2 regions of the Microbacterium sp. TWP3-1-2b2 genome follow, and region 2 is predicted to be linked to the other one. Evidence: riboswitches for the same ligand, from Rfam matches in the RefSeq annotation. Region 2 holds a riboswitch; the other holds the start of a gene.
The links. A riboswitch is a leader RNA that binds a small molecule or an ion and turns the genes downstream of it on or off. The one in region 2 is predicted to bind FMN.
Positions count from the first base shown of each region.

Region 1: linked by a shared signal. The riboswitch ahead of pnuC (nicotinamide riboside transporter PnuC) and the one ahead of ribD (bifunctional diaminohydroxyphosphoribosylaminopyrimidine deaminase/5-amino-6-(5-phosphoribosylamino)uracil reductase RibD) in region 2 are both predicted to bind FMN.

Region 1 is NZ_JAFCTS010000001.1:2,822,902-2,832,544, reverse strand. It holds gene ACP7AR_RS13965 (DUF1345 domain-containing protein) at 1-240, opposite strand, end outside; gene ACP7AR_RS13960 (VOC family protein) at 342-1,001, shown strand; gene ACP7AR_RS13955 (protein-L-isoaspartate O-methyltransferase family protein) at 1,035-1,637, opposite strand; gene ACP7AR_RS13950 (DUF222 domain-containing protein) at 1,863-3,524, shown strand; gene ACP7AR_RS13945 (haloacid dehalogenase type II) at 3,555-4,244, shown strand; FMN riboswitch at 4,262-4,390, shown strand; gene pnuC (nicotinamide riboside transporter PnuC) at 4,465-5,181, shown strand; gene ACP7AR_RS13935 (J domain-containing protein) at 5,181-6,098, shown strand; gene pucL (factor-independent urate hydroxylase) at 6,126-7,076, opposite strand; gene uraH (hydroxyisourate hydrolase) at 7,081-7,425, opposite strand; gene uraD (2-oxo-4-hydroxy-4-carboxy-5-ureidoimidazoline decarboxylase) at 7,422-7,919, opposite strand; gene bcp (thioredoxin-dependent thiol peroxidase) at 7,949-8,425, opposite strand; gene allB (allantoinase AllB) at 8,422-9,643, opposite strand, start outside.
Region 2 is NZ_JAFCTS010000001.1:1,526,814-1,536,456, forward strand. It holds gene mfd (transcription-repair coupling factor) at 1-1,570, opposite strand, end outside; gene ACP7AR_RS07660 (GNAT family N-acetyltransferase) at 1,645-2,229, shown strand; gene ACP7AR_RS07665 (Fpg/Nei family DNA glycosylase) at 2,296-3,159, shown strand; FMN riboswitch at 3,237-3,381, shown strand; gene ribD (bifunctional diaminohydroxyphosphoribosylaminopyrimidine deaminase/5-amino-6-(5-phosphoribosylamino)uracil reductase RibD) at 3,434-4,477, shown strand; gene ACP7AR_RS07675 (riboflavin synthase) at 4,477-5,106, shown strand; gene ribA (GTP cyclohydrolase II) at 5,103-6,377, shown strand; gene ribH (6,7-dimethyl-8-ribityllumazine synthase) at 6,374-6,850, shown strand; gene ACP7AR_RS07690 (Fe-S protein) at 6,898-7,251, shown strand; gene ACP7AR_RS07695 (ABC transporter substrate-binding protein) at 7,464-8,633, shown strand; gene ACP7AR_RS07700 (branched-chain amino acid ABC transporter permease) at 8,659-9,534, shown strand; gene ACP7AR_RS07705 (ABC transporter permease subunit) at 9,537-9,643, shown strand, end outside.

The DNA of each region.
Region 1 (9,643 bases), 1.3 Mb from region 2:
GGTTCCCAGCGCTCTCGGCCCACGGCGCGTATACGCCGCGTGCGTCCAGATCAGGTAGACGGCGGCGAACAGCGGCCAGGACGTCAGATAGAACAACACCCCTGCTTCGAAATGGCCGTCCGGTTCGGCGATGGAGATCTCGCCGCTCAGCGAGGCGATTGCGACGAGTCCGGCGCCAAGGGAAGTCGAGACCAGCGAGCTCCAGTTGGCCCTGGCTGTGTCACTCACGTATCTGGCCATTGCTGGTCAGTATAGGTGGGCGTCGCACAGCGGAGTTGCCGCTTGGATCGCACCCGGAGAAGGCCTTCTCGGTGGTCGGAAGCGGGCGTAGCCTCGACGGCATGGACGTCTTCGAGCAGCTCCTCCCGAAAGAATTCCATGCGACCGCCGGCGTCGAAGACTGGCGCGTGCTCTTCTGGGGAGCGCACGCGTTCTATCGCACGTCGTCATTCGCCGAGGCCGCGGAGTTCGTCGGCGCGATCTCCGTCGCAGCGACGACCGTCGGCCATGAGCCGGATGTGGACGTGCGTCCGGAGGGCGTGGTGATCAGGTCGTGCTCACGCCCCGACGGCGCGCTGACGCGCAAGGACGCCGACCTCGCGGCCACCGTCAGCGCAGCGGCGCGATCGATGGGATTGGTCGCTGACGCCAGCATGCTGATGGTGGTCGGCATCGCGGTGGCGCAGGATGCCGGTGTCGACACCCGCCCGTTCTGGGAAGCAGCCTTCGGCTACCGCCGAGTCGGAGATGAGGATCTGATCGATCCGCTGCGGCGCGGCCCGCATCTCTGGTTTCACGAGCTCAGCCCCGCGCGACCGGGTCGTGGACGGACGCACATCGATGTCTCAGTGCCGGCGGATCAGGCGGAGGGACGGGTTCGAGCGGCGGTCGCCGCCGGCGGGCGTATCGCTGACGAGGACACGGCGCCCGAGTCGTGGACGATCGCATCGCCGGATAATCACGGCGTCGACATCGCGGGGTGGGCGGACCTGGAGGCGTGAGGCTGTCTTGCTCCGCCTTGACCACGGAAGAGCTCAATGGTTCTCGCGTTCCTTGAGAGGAACGAAGCTGTAGCGCCCGGCATCCTCTCGCCGTTGGGGTCGCCCACCGGCGATGTCGACGACCGTCATCACCCCTGCGACCGGCACGACAAGGCGCCCGCCCTCGGCGAGCTGCGCCTCCAGCTGCACCGGAACCGCTGTCGCCTGTGCAGAGACGAGGATGCGGTCGAACGGCGCCTCATCGGGGAGACCCAGCGTGTCGGCGATCGCTTGCCGGATCTCGGCACGCACCCCCGTCTCCACAAGTCGCTCTCGTCCGTACCTCACCAGTTGCGGAACGAGTTCTACGCCGATGACCATGCCCATCTCGCCGGTCAGAGCCGCGAGCACCGCTGTGGTCCACCCCGAGCCGCTGCCCACGTCGAGCACGCGGTCGCCGTGCTGCACATCGAGCAGTCCCAGCATTCTGGCGACGGTCGACGGCTGCGAGTTCGTCGCATTCCAACCGATCAGCACCGGGTGGTCGGCGTCCGCAAGATGGCGCACTTCAGGAGGCAGGAAGTCTGCCCGAGGTGTCGATGACATCGCGGCTCGCACGCGTGCTTCTGTTGCGGGATCCACCGTGAGTGCGGACATGACTCGAACGTACGCCGGGGGATGCTGGGACACCAGATCGCATGTGTGTCGGTGGGGTCGAACCCTTGAGTGCTCGCGTTCGCCGCCGCGCCTGTTCAGTCATCGCGCGCCGGCGATCGTGCCCACCCTTCCTGCACCGAGGTTGGTTTCGGGTGGTTATCCACAGGTCGTGAATGTGCTCTGATCTGGGGTTTGAATGTCGGTGGTCTTGGGTTGAATGGGGGTATGGCATCACTGGCGGAGGAGTTGGCGGGCATCGATCGGTTGTTGGCCGATGCGATGGGGTCTTCCGGTGCTGTGCGGTTCGCGGGTGATGGTGAGCTCCTCGATGTCGTGCAGGCGTTGGGTCGTGTGCTGCGGCGGGTGGAGGGTGCGGTCGTTGCGGTGACGGAGCGGATCGTGGCGCGGGATCAGTGCGAGCGGGACGGGCGGTTCTCGACGCGGGCAGGGTGCCGTGATGCGGCGGAGGTGCTGCGGCGCACCCTTCTTGTGGACGGTGCGACCGCACGGCGGTTTGTGACCGCGGCGGGGGCCGTGCACCGGGAGGTGGACATCACCTCGGGCGGGTTGTTGCCGGGGAAGTTCCCCGGACTGGCTGCGGCGTTGGCTGAGGGCTTCTTGTCGTTGGGTGGGTTTCTCGCGTGCACGGGACCGTTGCAGAAAGCGGTGCGGATCGGGGTTGCGGATCGTTTGGCGGCGGATACGGTGCTGGCCAGGTTCGCATGCGGGCTGCCGTTGGATGGTTCCGGGGACGACACCGACGACACCACAGCGGCGGTCGAGCGGGCGCCGTTGCCGACGACGGATGAGCTCGCCGCGTTGGCTGCGCATATTGTGGCGCGTCTTGATCCGGATGGTGCGGAGCCGTCGGATCGTGCGGGGAAGCGGCGGCGGCACTTCACGATCGGGAAACTCCGGGACGGATCCGTGCCCGTGCGGGGCGAGCTGCTCCCGGAAGTCGCGGCACAGTTGCAGAAACTCATCGACAGTCTCCTGAACCCGAAAACGGGAGACGAGGGCAGCGGTTCTGCGGTGCGGTTTCGTCCGTCCGACGACACGGGCGACGGGGAGCGTGGCGAAGACGACCACGAGCATGGTGGCGACGGGGACCGTGACGGGTCCGCGGCGAAGTACTCCACCGGCAGCGCTGAGTACGGGGCGGAGGAGGTGTCGGATCGTGCGGACGGGCTCGAACCCCACAAGGCAACGTCGCCGCCGGTGGAGTCAGCGGACCTGCGCACGCACGCTCAGAAACGTCACGACGCGTTCGCGACCGCGCTGATGGTCGCCGCCGCTTCCGGAGGCATGCCCACCCTCGGCGGTGCCGCACCGACGCTGGTCGTCTCCGTCACCGCAGAAGACTTCGCCCACCGCACCGGCCGGGCAACCGTCGAAGGCGCCGGGTACGACGTCCCCCTCGGGGCGGCCGATAATGCCGGATGCGCCGGAGGGATCCAACGGGTCCTGTTCGATGAGAACGGTGCGATCGTCGCAATCAGCACCAGCGCGCGCCTGTTCAACGCAACCCAACGCCGGGCGATCGTGCTCAGAGACCGCGAATGCCTCATCCCCGGCTGCCACATCCCCGCCGAATGGTGCGAGATCCACCACGTGCAAGAGCATGCTCGCGGCGGACCGACGCATACGAGCAACGGGGCCCCCCTGTGCTGGCACCACCACCGCACCCTCGACGAAGGCAACTGGCGAATCCGCATCCGAAACGGGCTCCCCGAAATCCGAGGCCCCGGATGGTGGGACCCCTACGCCCGATGGCGATCCCCACACCTCGACTACCAAGCCGTCGACGACGCCCTCGACCACACCCGCAACACCGCACGTGCACGAGAACCCGCACAAGAACGAGAACCCACATGGAACACGCGGTGATGCAGGGCTGTTGGCCCTGAAATGATGCAGTTGGCTGACGTCGATGTCGTCGTATTCGACGTGCTGGGGACCCTTGTCGACGAGCCGACGGGGCTGCGAACCGCGATTCGCGCGGCAGTCCCCCACGCTGACGTCCGGCAAGTGCGGTCCCTGGCCGAGAGTTGGCAGCGATTCGTCGCCCGTGAGCAGACCGAGATCGCCGAAGGGCGCCGCACGTACGTCGACTCGGAGGTGCTCGACGCAGAAGCTGCCCGCCATGTCCTCGACGACGCAGCAGCCTTGGGAGTTGTTGCACAGCCGGACGCCCTCACTCACCTCGCGACCGCGAGCAGGCGCCTTCCACCGTGGCCGGATTCCGTCGCCGAACTCGAGCGCCTCACCGCGCGTCTGCCCGTGCTCGCACTCTCCAACGCGGGTCCGACGACGCTCCTTCACCTCGCCGCGCACAGCGGCATGCGGTGGCACCACGCCGTGACAGCTCACGAAGTCAGCGCGTACAAGCCCGCACCCGCGCTCTACGAACGCGCCGTGCAGGTCGCCGATCGAGCGCCGGAAAGAATCCTCATGGTCGCTGCCCATGCCTGGGATCTCCGCGCGGCGCAGAAGGCCGGCATGCGCACCTGCTACGTCGGTCGGCCGGTCGGCGATCCGCCGACGGCATCCGATCATTTCGACCTGACCGTCGCCGGACTTGACGAGCTCATCCCCAGCCTCGGGTAAAGTTCCGGATGAACACACACGTGCTCCGGGGTCGGTGAAATTCCGAACCGGCGGTCATAGTCCGCGACCCGCAGCTCTTCGGAGCTTCGGTTGAACCGGTGGAACTCCGGTACCGACAGTCAAAGTCTGGATGGGAGAAGCACAGCGTGAGCTGTGTGCGGCGACGCGCACGGCGGCTCGCAGCATCCTCCTCGGCAGCATCGATGCCGAATGGAGAACGATGGAAATCCTGCGCTGGCTGGTCGACGCCTTCAACTCGCAATGGGTGCTGCCCGGCGGGCAGAGCCTGCTCATCCGCGAAGTCGTCGGCAACGTCTTCGGTCTCGCCAGCGCCCTCGGCGGCATGCGCCGCAAGATCTGGGCGTGGCCGGTCGGAATCATCGGCAACCTGCTGCTGCTGACGGTGTTCCTCGGCTCCATCCTCAACCCCGCCCATTCGCTGCCGAACCTGCTCGGCCAGGCAGGTCGCCAGATCATGTTCATCGCCGTCGCGATCTACGGCTGGGTCCGCTGGCGCCAAGCGAAGGCAGACGGCGGGCAGGTGACGCCCCGCTGGGCACCGAACGGCGCTCGCGTCGGTCTCGTCCTCGTGATGATCATCGGCACGATCGCCCTCACTCCCCTGTTCCGTCTGCTCGGCTCATGGGAGCCGGTCTGGGCGGATGCCTGGACCTTCGTCGGCTCCTTGCTCGCGACATACGGCATGGCGAAGGGGTGGACCGAGTTCTGGCTCATCTGGATCGCTGTCGACGTCGTCGGCGTCCCCCTTCTGTTCAGCTCCGGCTACTACGCCACTGGCTTCATGTACGTCTTCTACGGCATCTTCACCGCCGTCGGCTTCGTGGTCTGGTGGCGCGCGCACGCGAACGCCAAACCGAAGATCGAAACGATCATGCCGGACCCGAGGTTGGTGAAGACCGACGAGAATGGACAGTGATGTTCGACAGCCCGCTCTCCGCCTCGGCCTACGAGGTGCTCGGCGTCGACCCCGCTGCGACAGATGACGAGATCAAGCGCGCGTTTCGCCTGCGCCTGCGTCAGACGCATCCGGATGCCGGTGGAGATGCCGCCGCCTTCATCCAGGTGCAACGGGCATGGGAACTCGTCGGCACGGCCGAAGCACGCGCGACATACGACAGGGGCCACGGCTTCACCGATGAAGAGGTGACGTGGAACGGCTGGCAGGCACCCCCCGCTCGCACGGACACCCGTCCGAAGGCGCGCTCCTACGGTCACCCTGGCGGATGGCGTCGCGAGCGCTACCTGTCGCTGATCCGCGAATGGGCGGGCCACGGCGTCGAAGTCCGCGACCCTTACGACCCGGCGCTCGTGCGATCAGCCCCGCATGAACTGCGCCGCATGCTCGCCGATGCCCTCGCCGAAGAGGAGACGGCGCGCACCGTCTCCGAGCTCGGCATGGGCTTCACCGTCTGGCACGACGTCGCCACCGGCGCACACCCCGACGACAAACTCGACCACGTCATCCTCAGCCCATCAGGACTCTATGGCGTGCTGTCGGAGGACTTCGGTGAGATCGTCCGCTTCCGGCGCGGCGAGATCATCGGCCCGGCCGTCGACGGTGCCGCACCCATCGCCGCGCTCCTCGCACGCATGCGCGTCGTGGCCCGCTCGGCCCGCGTCCGCTTCGGCGGCGCCATCGTCGTGCTCCCGGACGACGATCTCGACCAGGCAATCACCCCGCTCGGGAAGGTTCGCGGAGTCCCGGTGGTCGTCGTGCGCCGTAGCGCCCTGCGCACCGTGCTGCGCCAGGGCGTGCCAGGCGCGCGCGACATCGGCGGCAATGAGCTGTTCGATGTGCGCACGCGCCTGCAGCATGCGGTGCGATTCGTCTGAGGGCTGATCCGGATCGAGCAGAGGCGCTCAGCAGAACGAGCTGACCGCCTCCCATGCGGACGCCACCTCGGCCTGACCCTCGCGCGTCACGGCGGCTTCGATCAGACCGTATGAGCGATCGGAGGCGAAGAACACCTCATTGGGGTTGTCGAGACCGTACGACTCGAGATCGACGACGAAATGATGCTTGTTGGGCATCGAGAAGCGGATCTCCGCGATCTCGGGATGCGCGGTGAGCACGGCGCGTCCCATGTCGAACAGCGTCGCCTGCAGCGCCGCCGAGTAACGCCGGGTGAATTCCTCGAGCAGGATGCGTTTCACATCCGCATAGATCGCGTTGAAGTCCAGGTCTCTGGACCCAGCATCCGGTGCGTATCGCCAGCGCGCCGAGACATCGGTCGCGAGGATACGGTCGGTGGTCTCCTTGAGCGACGTGTAACGATCCCTCGGGAAACCGACGAATCCGGACTGCGTCGTCTTGAGCACCGTCAGTCCCTTGAGCCCCGCGATGATGTGGCGCTCTGCTCCCTCGGCGACGACGACTGCCGTACGCGTCTCCTGCCCCGATCGGACGAACGAGTGGTCATGCTCCTCACCGTCTACCAGGATCCGATCCCAGGCGTAGCTCTCGGCGAGCCAGCGTCCGCCTTCGACCCAGTCGAACTCTCCGGTGAAGTGATCCGACAGACGCAGCAGGAAGGCTTCAGGTGAGCCGATCCCTTCTCGGGCGAAGCAGAAGACGGTGTTCTTCTGAGTGTCGGTCGCGACGACGTGACCGTTGTCGCCGTCGAGGTGCGCAGCCCTGAAGTCGCCGCGCAACTGAGAGGTGACGTTGAGATCCTCGATCGAATGCCGGTCGCCGTCTCTGGTGACCTTGACGACACGGACCTCGGCTTTGCCGTACTGGTTCGGGCCGAGGATGATGCCGTCGTTCGGCGTCACGGTGTCTGTCTCGGTGTGGGTCATGATGTCGGTCATCGTTCTAACTTCCTCGGTAGGTCGAATATGCGAAGGGGCTCAGCAGAAGCGGCACGTGGTAGTGACGCTGCTCGTCATCGACGACGAAAGTGAGCACGACTTCGGGATAGAAGGTGGGCGTATCGGTGCGGGCGTAGTATCCGCCGGTGTCGAAATGGAGTCGGTAGGTGCCCGCGGGAACCGCCTCCGGTCCGAGCTGTCTGGCCCGGCCATCGGCATCCGTGACCCCTTCGGCGAGCGGCATCCACTCGCCGTCCCTGAGGGCGGACAGCACGACAGCGATACCAGGAGCAGGCAGCCCCTGGACGGCATCGAGCACGTGAGTGGTGATGTGCGACACAGTTGTCATGCGGTTATCGTTCCTCTCAGTCGGAGCAGCGCGATCTCTCGCAGCTGCCCGGCGATGATCCGCTCCTCCGAGTCGGGATCGTGCTGCAGGCGTTCTCGCAGGCTCGACAGGATCTCGGCCGCGGAGCGTCCGAGAGCGCGGATCAGGAAGACCCGGCCGAAGCGCTCCTCATACGCGAGGTTGCCCTCGCGCAGAGCCTGCTGAACCTCGGCATCCGAAGGGTCGACCCCGGCCTGCTCCGAGCGCGAGAGCGTCGCTTCTCTACTGTCGCCTCCTGCTCGTTCGCCGATCCGCGGATGGTGAGCGAGGGCCGAATCGATCTCCTCAGTCGTGAACGGATCAGCTGCGCGAGCCGCTTCCGCCATGAGAGAGTCGACCGACTCGAAGGGACGGCGATCGACGATGTCCTCGCACCATCGCGTCACATCGACACACGGCCTGAGCGCGGCGACGGCATCGCCTCGCTCCGCCGCATTGAACTCCTCAAGCATCATCGCTCGATCTCTTCCTATTGATTCGGTGGTCATGTGAGTAGTGCATCCCGGAGACGGGCGACATGGCCTTCCGCGTTGACGTTGTACTCCACGGACGAGACGACACCGTCCGCGTCGACCACCACCGTGGTGCGGATCAGACCGTCGAACGTGCGTCCGTTCACCGTCTTCTGCCCCCACGCGCCCCACTCCCTGGCGACGGCGGAATCCTCGTCGGAGAGCAGGGGAAAACTCAGTTGCTCGGCATTCGCGAACTCCGCGAGTCTCGACACAGGGTCCGGTGAGATCCCGAGCACGGTGTAACCAGCACCTTGGAACGATCCGAGATTGTCGCGGAAATCGCACGCCTCGGTGGTGCAGCCCGGCGTGAACGCCGCCGGGTAGAAGTACACGATCACTGGCGTGCCGCGCAGTTCGGACAGTGTGCGCTGTTGACCGGACGCGTCGGTGAGCGTGAAGTCCGGCGCGGTCTGGCCGACCTCGAGCTCTTCAGATGAGTTGATCATGCGGGTTCTCCGTTCTCGATGTCTTGGGCAGTTCCACGCGCAGTTCCACGACGCAGCAGCCGACCACGGGGAGCATCGCTCTCCACCGGCGCCCCGGCGAGGTATGTCTTCCGCACGACCCCGGTGAGCTCCTGCCCGTCGTAGGGCGTGATCGGATGCCGGTGCGAGAGCCGCTTCGCATCCACGACGAACGTGTCCTCGGGGGCGAACACGGCGAAATCGGCCGCCGCGCCTTCGACGATGCGGCCTTTGTCCGCGAGTCCCACTCTTGCGGCCGGCTTCTCGGACATGAGGGCGACCACGTGCGCGAGGGAGAGCCCGCGCCTGCGCGCATGCGTCCACACCAGTGAGAGCCCCAACTGCAGCGAGGCGATGCCACCCCAGGCCAGCGAGAAGTCACCGTCACCGGCGAACTTCATCTCCGGTGTCGACGGCGAATGATCCGAGACGATGTAGTCGATCGTCCCCTCCGAAAGCCCGCGCCACAGCTCCTCGCGGTTGTCTTCCTCACGGATAGGGGGACAGCACTTGAAGGCCGTGCTCCCCTCTGGGATGTCCTCGGCGGCGAGCGTCAGATAGTGCGGGCAGGTCTCCACCGTCAGATCGACACCGTCGGCGCGAGCTGCGGCGATACGGCTCAGGGAGTCGCCGTTGGACAGGTGCAGGATGTGGGCGCGGACACCGGTGTCGGCTGCGCCCTGGATCACCTCGGCGATCGCCGCATCCTCAGCGGAGCGCGGACGCGACGCCAGGAACGGCGCATAGTCGCGGCTGCCCGGCTGCACGGATTCCTCGATGATGTGCGCGTCTTCAGCATGCACCACGAGCAGCGAGTCGAGCCCAGCCAGCACCGCCATCGCCTCCCGCATCTCCAGGGCGGAAACGTCGGGGAACTCCTCCACGCCGGAAGGGAGCAGGAAGCACTTGAAGCCGTACACGCCCTCGTCGTGCAGCGGGACGAGCTCGGCGATGTTGCCGGGGATCACACCACCCCAGAATCCGACGTCGACGAAGACCCGCCCCTCCGCGACGGCCCGCTTCTCATCGAGAGCTGCGACCGAGACGGTGGGAGGGATGCTGTTGAGCGGCATGTCCACGATCGTCGTCACGCCGCCGGCGGCTGCAGCCCTCGTGGCGGATTCGAAGCCCTCCCACTCAGTGCGACCCGGCTCGTTGACGTGCACGTGCGTGTCGACCAGACCAGGCAGCAGCACCTCG
Region 2 (9,643 bases):
CGCCTGTCGACACCTCGCGCTGCGTCATCTCGATGAACTTCGCGATGCCGTGCGTCGCGTGCACGACGAAGTCACCGTTCTTGAGCTGCAGCGGGTCGACGACGTTCTTACGGCGCGATGCGAGTCTCTTCACCACGCGTTGGTCACCGCCGATGGTGCGGCCGTAGAACTCGTTGTCGGTGAGGACGGCGAGCTTCGCCTCTGGCACCTGGAACCCCGCCTCGAGCGCGCCGAGGACGAGCGTCGCGACGCCGGCCTCTGGTGCGTCTGTGAGCGAATCGACGATGCGAGCCGCGAGCCCCCGATCGGACAGCACGTCTCTGGCGCGGTCGACGAGACCCGAACCGGATGCCGCGATCACGAGGCGCCACCCGTCGGCGAGCCGTCCCTGCACGAAATCGATCGCGCCGTCCACGTTGCCGTGGAAGGACGGGATGATCGACGCGTCGATGTTCGCTGCGTCGTCATCGTCACTGGCGAACGGGCTGAAACGCCACCAGACGCCTTCGCGCTCGCGCACGATCTCGCGCAGCCTGGCCACGCTGATGAAGTCGCCGGCCCCCAGATCGATCGGCGCCGAGGCACCGGAGGTGGCGGCGCTCCACGCCGCGTCGAGGAACTCGCGGTTGGTCTCACCGAGACTCTGCGCTCGAGCGGTCGAGCGCTCAGGGTCCACGAGCGCGACGGCGGTGCCTTCTGGGAAGTACTCGGCGAGCGACTTCAGCGGCCCGGACACTGCGGGCAGCAGCGACTCCATCCCCTCGACAGGAATGCCCTCGGCCATCTTCTCCAGCATCCCGGCGATCGCTGGGAAACCGGAGATAAGAGAGCGCGCACGGTCTCGCACGTCAGCGGTCAGCAGCAGTTCACGGGTCGCCGGCAGCTCCACACGGTCGACATCCCCCGGGAGGGAGCGCTGGTCGGCCACCGAGAAGGCACGGATCTGGTCGATCTCATCGCCGAAGAACTCGACACGGTACGGATGCTCGGATGTCGGCGGGAAGACGTCGAGAATGCCGCCGCGCACGGCGAACTCACCGCGGCGCGAGACCATGTCGACACGCGAGTACGCGCGCTCGACGAGTTGCTCGATCGCACTGTCGAGTTCGAGTCCTCGAGCGCCGAGTGCGAGCTCCAACGGTGCGGTGTCGCCCAGATTCGCCGCGATCGGCTGCAGCGCTGCGCGTACCGAGGCGACGACGACGAGCGGCCGTTCTCCAGACCAGGTCGTGATGCGTCGAAGTGTGTCCAGGCGTCGACCGACCGTGTCCGGGCTGGGGCTCAGACGTTCGTGCGGCAGCGTCTCCCATGCCGGAAAACTGAGGATCTCAGCATCCGGAACATACGAGCCGAGCGCCGCCGCGAGCGATTCCGCGCGACGACCCGTCGGCGCGATGACAAGCAGTGATGCCGGATGTCCTGAACCCGCACGCTTGTCGAGCAGTCCCGCGATCGTCGGGGCATCGAGGCCGTCGACCAGCCCCAGATCGGCATCGGTCTGCGCCCAGGTGAGGGCGTCATGGTAAAGAGACGCCTCTTCCAAGGCGCGCAGAATCCCCGGAACAGTCACCTGACGAGCTTAGTCCGCCCCGCAGACACCGGGGTTGCTCATCGCCGGCTGACACCTCGCCATAGGATTTCGGGATGGAACCCGTCATCCTGAGCACCGACCGCCTCGTTCTCCGCGCACCGACGACCGATGACGTCGATGCGATCACGGACGCGTGTCAGGACCCGGAGATCCCGCGCTGGACGACCGTTCCGAGCCCGTACACGCGTGCAGACGGCGAAGACTTCGTGAAGCTGGTCACCGGCTGGTGGGAATCCGGCGAAGAGACCGTCTGGGGCCTGTTCCATCACGAGGTGCTCGTCGGAATGATCGGCCTGCACAACATCGCACCCCACGCCACCGGTGCGTCGGCCGAGATCGGATTCTGGGCGACCGCCGGCACGCGCGGGAAGGGATTCATGGTCGAAGCGGCTCGCGTGGTGATCGATTGGGGCTTCGCAGAGCTGGACCTCGCCCGCATCCGCTGGCAGGCGGTCGCCGGGAACGTCGCATCCGCCCGCACCGCGCGCGCACTCGGATTCCGCTATGAGGGCCTCCAACGGCAGGCCCTCACCAGCCCTCGTGGCCGCGACGACGGCTGGATCGCCGGGCTCCTGCCCACCGACGATCGCGCACCGGTCGAGTGGAGCGTCCTGCCCGGCGCGGACTCCTCGAGCTGAAGGGTCGTGCCGGTTCATCTCAGGATGCCGGTGGCCCGTGTCGCATCCCAATGGCAGGATGAGGACATGCCGGAGATGCCTGAGGTGCAAGGGCTGGTCGCGTTCCTCGGCGAGCGCGCCGTCGGCCGCACGATCACGCGGACGAGCGTCGGAGCGATCGCCGCCCTGAAGACTTTCGATCCGCCGAACACCGCCCTGCACGGTGCGCAGATCACAGCATCCACTCGTCACGGCAAGTTCATCGTCCTGTCATGCGGCGACGACCTGCACCTCGTGTTCCACCTCGCGAAGGCCGGTTGGCTGCGCTGGTACGAGATGCTGCCGGTGACGCTCATCAAGCCGGGCAAGTCGCCGATCGCGCTGCGTGTCGCCCTCAACGACGACAGCGGGTTCGATCTCACCGAAGCGGGGACGAAGAAGTCGCTCGCCGTCTACGTCGTGCGCGACCCTCAAGACGTGCCCGGCATCGCACGACTCGGACCGGATCCGCTGGATGACTCGTTCGATCGCGCCGCGTTCGCGGCACTGTTGGATGGCCGTCGCACGCAGATCAAAGGGCTGCTGCGCGATCAGTCCGTCCTCGCAGGCATCGGCAATGCCTACTCCGACGAGATCCTGCACGCCGCACGCATGTCGCCGTATGCGATTGCCGCAACGCTCGACGAGGCGGAGATCGATCGTTTGTTCACCGCGATGCGCACGACGCTGACGGATGCCGTGGCCGAAGCATCCGGCAAACCACCCTCCGATCTCAAGGATGCCAAGCGACGAGGGATGCAGGTGCACGCGCGACGAGGAGAGCCGTGCCCGGTCTGCGGTGACACGGTGCGCAGCGTGTTCTTCGCGGACAGGTCGCTCGAATACTGCCCCACGTGCCAGACCGGCGGCAAGCCTCTCGCCGACCGACGGCTTTCGCGGCTTCTGAAGTAGATCCTTCGACACGCTCAGCAGTCGTCAGTCGGTCACGGAATGAAATGCGTGTGCATACGTTGACTACACTGAGCATCAACGTGCTCCGGGGTCGGTGTGAATCCGAACCGGCGGTGACAGTCCGCGAGCGTCGAGGGAAACCGAGATGCCGATCCGGTGGAATTCCGGTACCGACGGTGATGCGAGAGATATCTCGCTAGTCCGGAAGGGAGGCAGCACGATGCGCGCACGCGCGCCGTCTGTCATCCCCGGAGCAAGAGCAGAAGGACGACGGATGGCAGTGCATGAGGTGGAGCGCCACGCGATGACCCGTGCGCTCGAGCTGGCCGCACGCGGACCACGAGGGGCCAACCCTCAGGTGGGCGCCGTCATCCTCTCCCCCGCAGGTGAGATCCTCGCCGAGGGATGGCACCACGGCGCCGGCACCCCGCACGCCGAGATCGATGCCCTGTCGAAGCTCCAGGGCGACGCTGCACGGGGAGCGACTGCTGTCGTCACCCTCGAACCCTGCAACCACACCGGTCGCACCGGTCCCTGCTCGCTCGCACTCATCGACGCCGGAATCTCGCGCGTGATCTACGCGCTCGACGATCCCGGTGTCGTCTCAGGTGGTGGCGCCGAGCGACTGCGAAGCGCCGGCGTCGAGGTCGAAGCAGGCGAACAGGCAGACGGCGCCCGCGCCCTCATCTCGGACTGGCTCACGGCGCAGCGCCTCGGCCGCCCGCACATCACCGTGAAGTGGGCGCAGAGCCTGGATGGCCGCGCCGCAGCGGCCGACGGCTCGAGCCAGTGGATCACCGGATCCGCAGCACGCGCCGATGTGCACCGCCGTCGCGCAGCGGCCGACGCGATCATCGTCGGCACCGGCACAGTTCTCGCGGACGACCCTGCGCTCACCGCCCGCGACGGCGACACGCTCTACGAACACCAGCCGATACCGGTGGTGATCGGCTCGCGTGAGACGCCGACCGACGCGGCGGTGCGCCGGCACCCGCACGAGGCGCTGTTCTATGCCGCGGGCGACCTGCAGTCGGTGATCGCCGATCTGCATGAGCGCGGCATCCAGAGCGCCTTCATCGAAGGCGGGCCCACGCTCGCCAGCTCGTTCATCGCTGCCGGTCTCGCCGATCGCGTGCTCGCGTACGTCGCTCCCGTTCTGCTGGGCGGTGGCCGACTGGCGCTCACCGAGATCGGCGTACCGACGATCTCGGCCGCGCGTCGACTCGCGGTCGAAGAATGGGTCCCGCTCGGCGCCGACATGCTTGCCATCGCCACGTTCGAAGACAACGAGTCCGACCACAACGAAGGAGTCCGCTGATGTTCACCGGAATCATCGAGGAGATCGGCGAGATCACTGCGATCGCGCCTGCCGGCGACGGGTGGCGGCTGACCGTCCGGGCGCCGAAGGCAGCGCACGATCCCGTGCACGGCGAGTCGATCGCCGTCTCCGGCGTGTGCCTCACTGTCGTCGGGTCGACGCTCGACACGTTCGACGCTGACGTGATGAAGCAGACGCTCGACGTATCGGCACTCGCCGCAGCATCCGTCGGCACCCGCGTCAACATCGAGAAGGCGATGCCCGTCGGCGCGCGCCTCGGCGGGCACATCGTGCAGGGCCACGTCGACGGCACCGGCGAGGTCCTCGACGTTCGGCCCGGCGCTGAGTGGAGCGTACTGCGCATCTCCCTGCCTGCGGATCTCGCGCCTCTGGTCGTGGACAAGGGCTCGATCGCCGTGGACGGAACCTCTCTCACCGTCAGCGCCGTCAGCGACGCCGCGGCCGATCACGCCTGGTTCGAGATCTCGCTCATCCCGGAGACTCTCGTCGCGACCACACTCGGATCCCGCTCCGTCGGCGATCGCGTCAATCTTGAAACCGACATCCTCGCCCGTCATGTCGAGCGCCTGCTCGCGTTCCGGGCTGTCTCGGAAGGAGGCTCGCGATGAGCCTTGCCACGATAGAAGAAGCTCTCGCGTCTCTGCGCGCCGGCCGACCGGTCATCGTCGCCGACGATGAGAACCGCGAGAACGAGGGAGACGTCATCCTCTCGGCCGAACTCGCCACACCCGAATGGGTCGCATGGACGGTGCGCTGGTCATCCGGCTTCATCTGCGCGCCGATGCCGGCCGACCTCGCCGACAGCCTGAACCTTCCGCCCATGGTCGAGTCGAACGAGGACGCCCGCTCCACCGCCTACACGGTCAGCGTCGATGCGGCAGAGGGTGTCACGACGGGGATCAGCGCATCGGACCGCGCACACACGCTCAACGTGCTGGCCGACCCGGCATCGACATCGACCAGCGTGATCCGGCCAGGGCACGTGCTGCCACTGCGGGCCGTCGACGGCGGTGTCCGAGAGCGCGGGGGGCACACGGAAGCCGCAGTCGACCTGATGAAACTGGCAGGTCTTCAGCCCGTCGGCGCGATCGCAGAGGTCGTCGCCGAGGACGGCAGCATGATGCGTCTGCCTGGACTCAAGGAACTCGGCGCACGTGACGCTGTGCCCGTGATCACGATCGAGCAGCTCATCGCTCACCTCAACGAGATCGATCCTCAGGATGAACCCGTCGTGTCGTCGCGCGCAGGCAAGCGTCGAGTGAGCCTTCGAGCAGATGCCACGGTTCCGACCGATCACGGCACGTTCCGCTTCCTCGCGTACAAGGACCGCGTGACCGGCACCGACCACATCGCGGTCGTGTCCGGCGAACTCGGCGAGACGGCTCTGGTGCGCGTGCACTCCGAGTGCCTGACCGGTGAGGCGTTCGGATCGCTCAAGTGCGAGTGCGGACCGCAGCTCGACGCTGCCCTCGACGCGATCGAGAAAGAGGGCGGCGTCGTCATCTACATGCGCGGTCATGAGGGGCGCGGCATCGGTCTCATCAACAAGCTGCGCGCCTACAGCCTGCAGGAAGAGGGCCTCGACACCGTCGATGCCAATCTCGCCCTTGGGCTGCCGGCAGATGCCCGCGAGTACGCGGCGGCCGCCGGCATCCTCAGTGATCTCGGCATCTCGAAGGTGCGCCTGCTGACCAACAACACCGACAAGGTGAAGCAGCTCCGCGAACTCGGACTCGACGTCGCGGAGCAGGTGCCGCTGATCGTCGGCGTCGGACCGAACAATCACCAGTACCTCGAGACCAAGCGGGACCGCATGGGTCACATCATCGGCGAGGCCGAGCTGGCCGAGGCTCTCGCACAAGGGAAGGACAACGCATGAGCGGCGCAGGAGCTCCATCGACGGCCGGACAGATCGACGCGACAGGACTCGACGTCGTGATCATCGCCGGCACCTGGCACGAAGTAATCACGGACGGCATGATCGCCGGCGCGGAGCGAGTGCTCAATGCCGCCCATGCGACGCATCGGCTCGTGCGCGTGCCAGGGTCGTTCGAGCTGGCTGTCGCGGCACAAGCGGCGTTCGCAGGGGGCGCGGACACCGTGGTCGCGCTCGGGGTCATCATCCGTGGTGGCACCCCGCACTTCGAGTACGTGGCCGCGGCCACGACAGACGGCCTCACCAGAGTGGCGCTGGATGCCGGCAAGCCGGTCGGCTTCGGCGTGCTGACTGTGGACGACGAGAAGCAGGGACTCGATCGTGCCGGGCTCGATGGGTCGAAGGAAGACAAGGGCGCCGAGGCCGCCGACGCCGCGCTGAGAACAGCGCTGGTGCTGCGCGAGCTGCGCGGCTGAGGCTCGCCTTCCTGGCGGAAGGTGCCCCGCAGGCCTAACCTGTGGCCATGGAGACTCTGCGTCTGATCGTCGTATTCGTCCACCTCATCGGCTTCGCCGTACTGTTCGGAGCCTGGGCCGCGCAGGCATTCGGAGGCAAGCGGCAGATCACGAAGCTGATGGACTACGGCCTGGCGATCGCCGGCCTCGCCGGCTTGGCACTCGCCGCGCCTTGGGGCATCTCGTATGACCTGAACTACGTCAAGATCGGCGTCAAGCTCGTCGTGCTGGTCATCATCGGCGCGATGCTCGGCATCGGATCCGCCCGCCAGAAGCGCGGCGATGCCGTCCCACCCGCCGTGTTCTGGCTGATCGGCGTGCTGACCCTCGCGAACGCCGGCATGGGGCTGCTCTGGCGCTGACGCGCCTTCGGATAACGGTCGCGCATCGCTCGTGCCCATAGAGCCTCAACCTCGCCAGTACGCGCTGCATCTTCCCTATACTCGACCCCGTCGCCGTAACGCGCGCCCATCACAGAGGCTGAGGCGCTGCAACCTCAGAGACGCTCCGCCGATTCATCGGAACGGAACCGATCCGCGGCCTAACCATCCACGCCTCACGATCGGAGAATCCCATGCGATACCTGCTTCGTTCCGCCGTCATCCTGTCCGCATCCGCCCTCGTGCTCTCCGGCTGCGCCTCCAGCGGCGGCGAGGCAGGCGGCGACGGATCCCTGGCCGGATCCGGCGAGGGTGACAGCTGCGTCATCGAGTCGCCCGTCTCCATCGGTGCCGCGCTCAGCCTCACCGGCGGCGCTGCGAGCTACGGTGAGTCGCAGCAGAAGGGTCTCGAGCTCGCCCTCGAGCAGCTGAACGAGAAGGACGGCGTCACCTACGACCTCAAGGTGGAAGACGACGGCACCGACCCGCGTCAGGCCATCGGCGTCTTCGAGACGTTCGCTGCAGACGGCGCGAGCGCGATCATCGGACCCACGCTGTCCAACACCGCATTCCAGGCGCAGCCCGTCGCGCAGGATGCCGGCGTCCCCGTCCTCGCGATCTCCAACACCGCCACCGGCATCACCGAGCAGGGCGACTTCATCTTCCGCGACTCCCTCACCGAGGCGCAGGTCATCCCGCAGACCATCCAGGCCGCCGTCGAGGCCAACGACCTGGAGAAGGTCGTCGTGATGTACAGCAACGACGACGCGTTCACCGAATCGGGCTACGAGGTCATGGCGTCCTCGCTCGAGGAGGAGGGCATCGAGGTGCTCGACACCCTGACGTTCTCGGTCAGCGACACCGACTTCCGCAGCCTTCTCACCGCAGCCAAGTCTCTGGACGCGGACGCGATCGTCGTGTCGGCACTGATCGAAGCCGCGATCCCGCTCGTCACGCAGGCGCGCGAGCTCGGCCTCGACCAGCCGATCATCGGTGGCAACGGCTTCAACAACCCGCAGCTGATGGCCGATGCAGGCGACGCCGCCGAGGGTGTCATCGTCGGAGCCGCCTGGAACTCCGCCTCCGACAGCCCGGAGAACGCCGACTTCCTGGCCGCATACGAGGAGAAGTTCGGCTCGGCTCCCGACCAGTTCGCCACGCAGGCGTACACCGGCCTCATGATCATCGACCACGCCGTGCGCAGCGGATGCTCGGCAGAGCGCACTGATATCCAGACCGGTCTCACCGAGGTCAAGGACTTCGCCACGCCACTGGGATCGCTGACGATCAACGCCGACCGCGACGCTGAGCACCCCGCCGTGGTGCAGATCGTCAAGGACGGCGCATTCACCGTGATGCCGTGACCTTCACGTCCTGAAGGAGCGTGCCATGCAGCAACTACTCAACGGCCTGTTCCTCGGTTCGATCTATGCCCTCTTCGCGATCGGCTTCACGCTGGTCTTCGGCATCCTCGACCGATTGAACCTGGCTCATCCGGCCGCTTTCGCGGCCTCGGCGTTCGTCGGTATCTGGCTCACGGAAGCATTCGATCTGCCTATCGGCGTGGTCCTGATCCTGGTGTTCTTCTTCGGTGCGGTGATGGGTCTGCTCATCGAACGGATCGCGTTTCGCCCGTTGAAGGACCGACCGGATGCGCATTTCGCCGGGCTGATCTCCTCGATCGCGCTCGGCGGCATGTTGATAGCCCTGCTGCAGGCCGCCTTCGGCCCCAACACGCGTCGGTTCCCCGCCGGTACCGCGCCGGAAGGTGGTGTGGAGGTCGCCGGACTCACGGCGAGCTACATGCAGATCGCCATCCTGGTGATCTGTCTCGGACTCATGATCGCGCTGACGGTGCTCGTGAACCGGTCAGCGCTCGGGCGCTCGATGCGTGCTGTGGCGGAGAACCCCACCGCCGCTCGAGTGCTGGGGGTCAACGTCGATCGCGTCACCGCCCTCACCTTCGCCATCTCGACGGCGCTGGGTGCAGTGGCCGGTGTGCTGTTCGCCCTCAACGTGAACAGCGCCCAACTCGGCATGGGAGGTGCGATCGAGCTGAAGGGCCTCGCCGTGATCATCGTCGGGGGCATGGGATCGCTGCCCGGTGCGCTCGTCGGCGGACTGCTGCTCGGCGTGGCCGAGGTCTTCGCGATCCAGTACATCGGATCGAGCTGGCGCGACCTCATCGCGTTCGCCCTGCTGTTCCTGATCCTGCTGGTCCGCCCGCAGGGCCTGTTCGGCAAGCGCAAGGTCAGGGAGGTCTGACCGTGTTCACCGAATCGACCCTCGTCTTCATCGCTCTCAACGGCATCTTCGCCTTCTCGTTCTATGCCGTGCTGATCGCGGGCCAACTGAGCCTGGCGCAGGCCGGCTT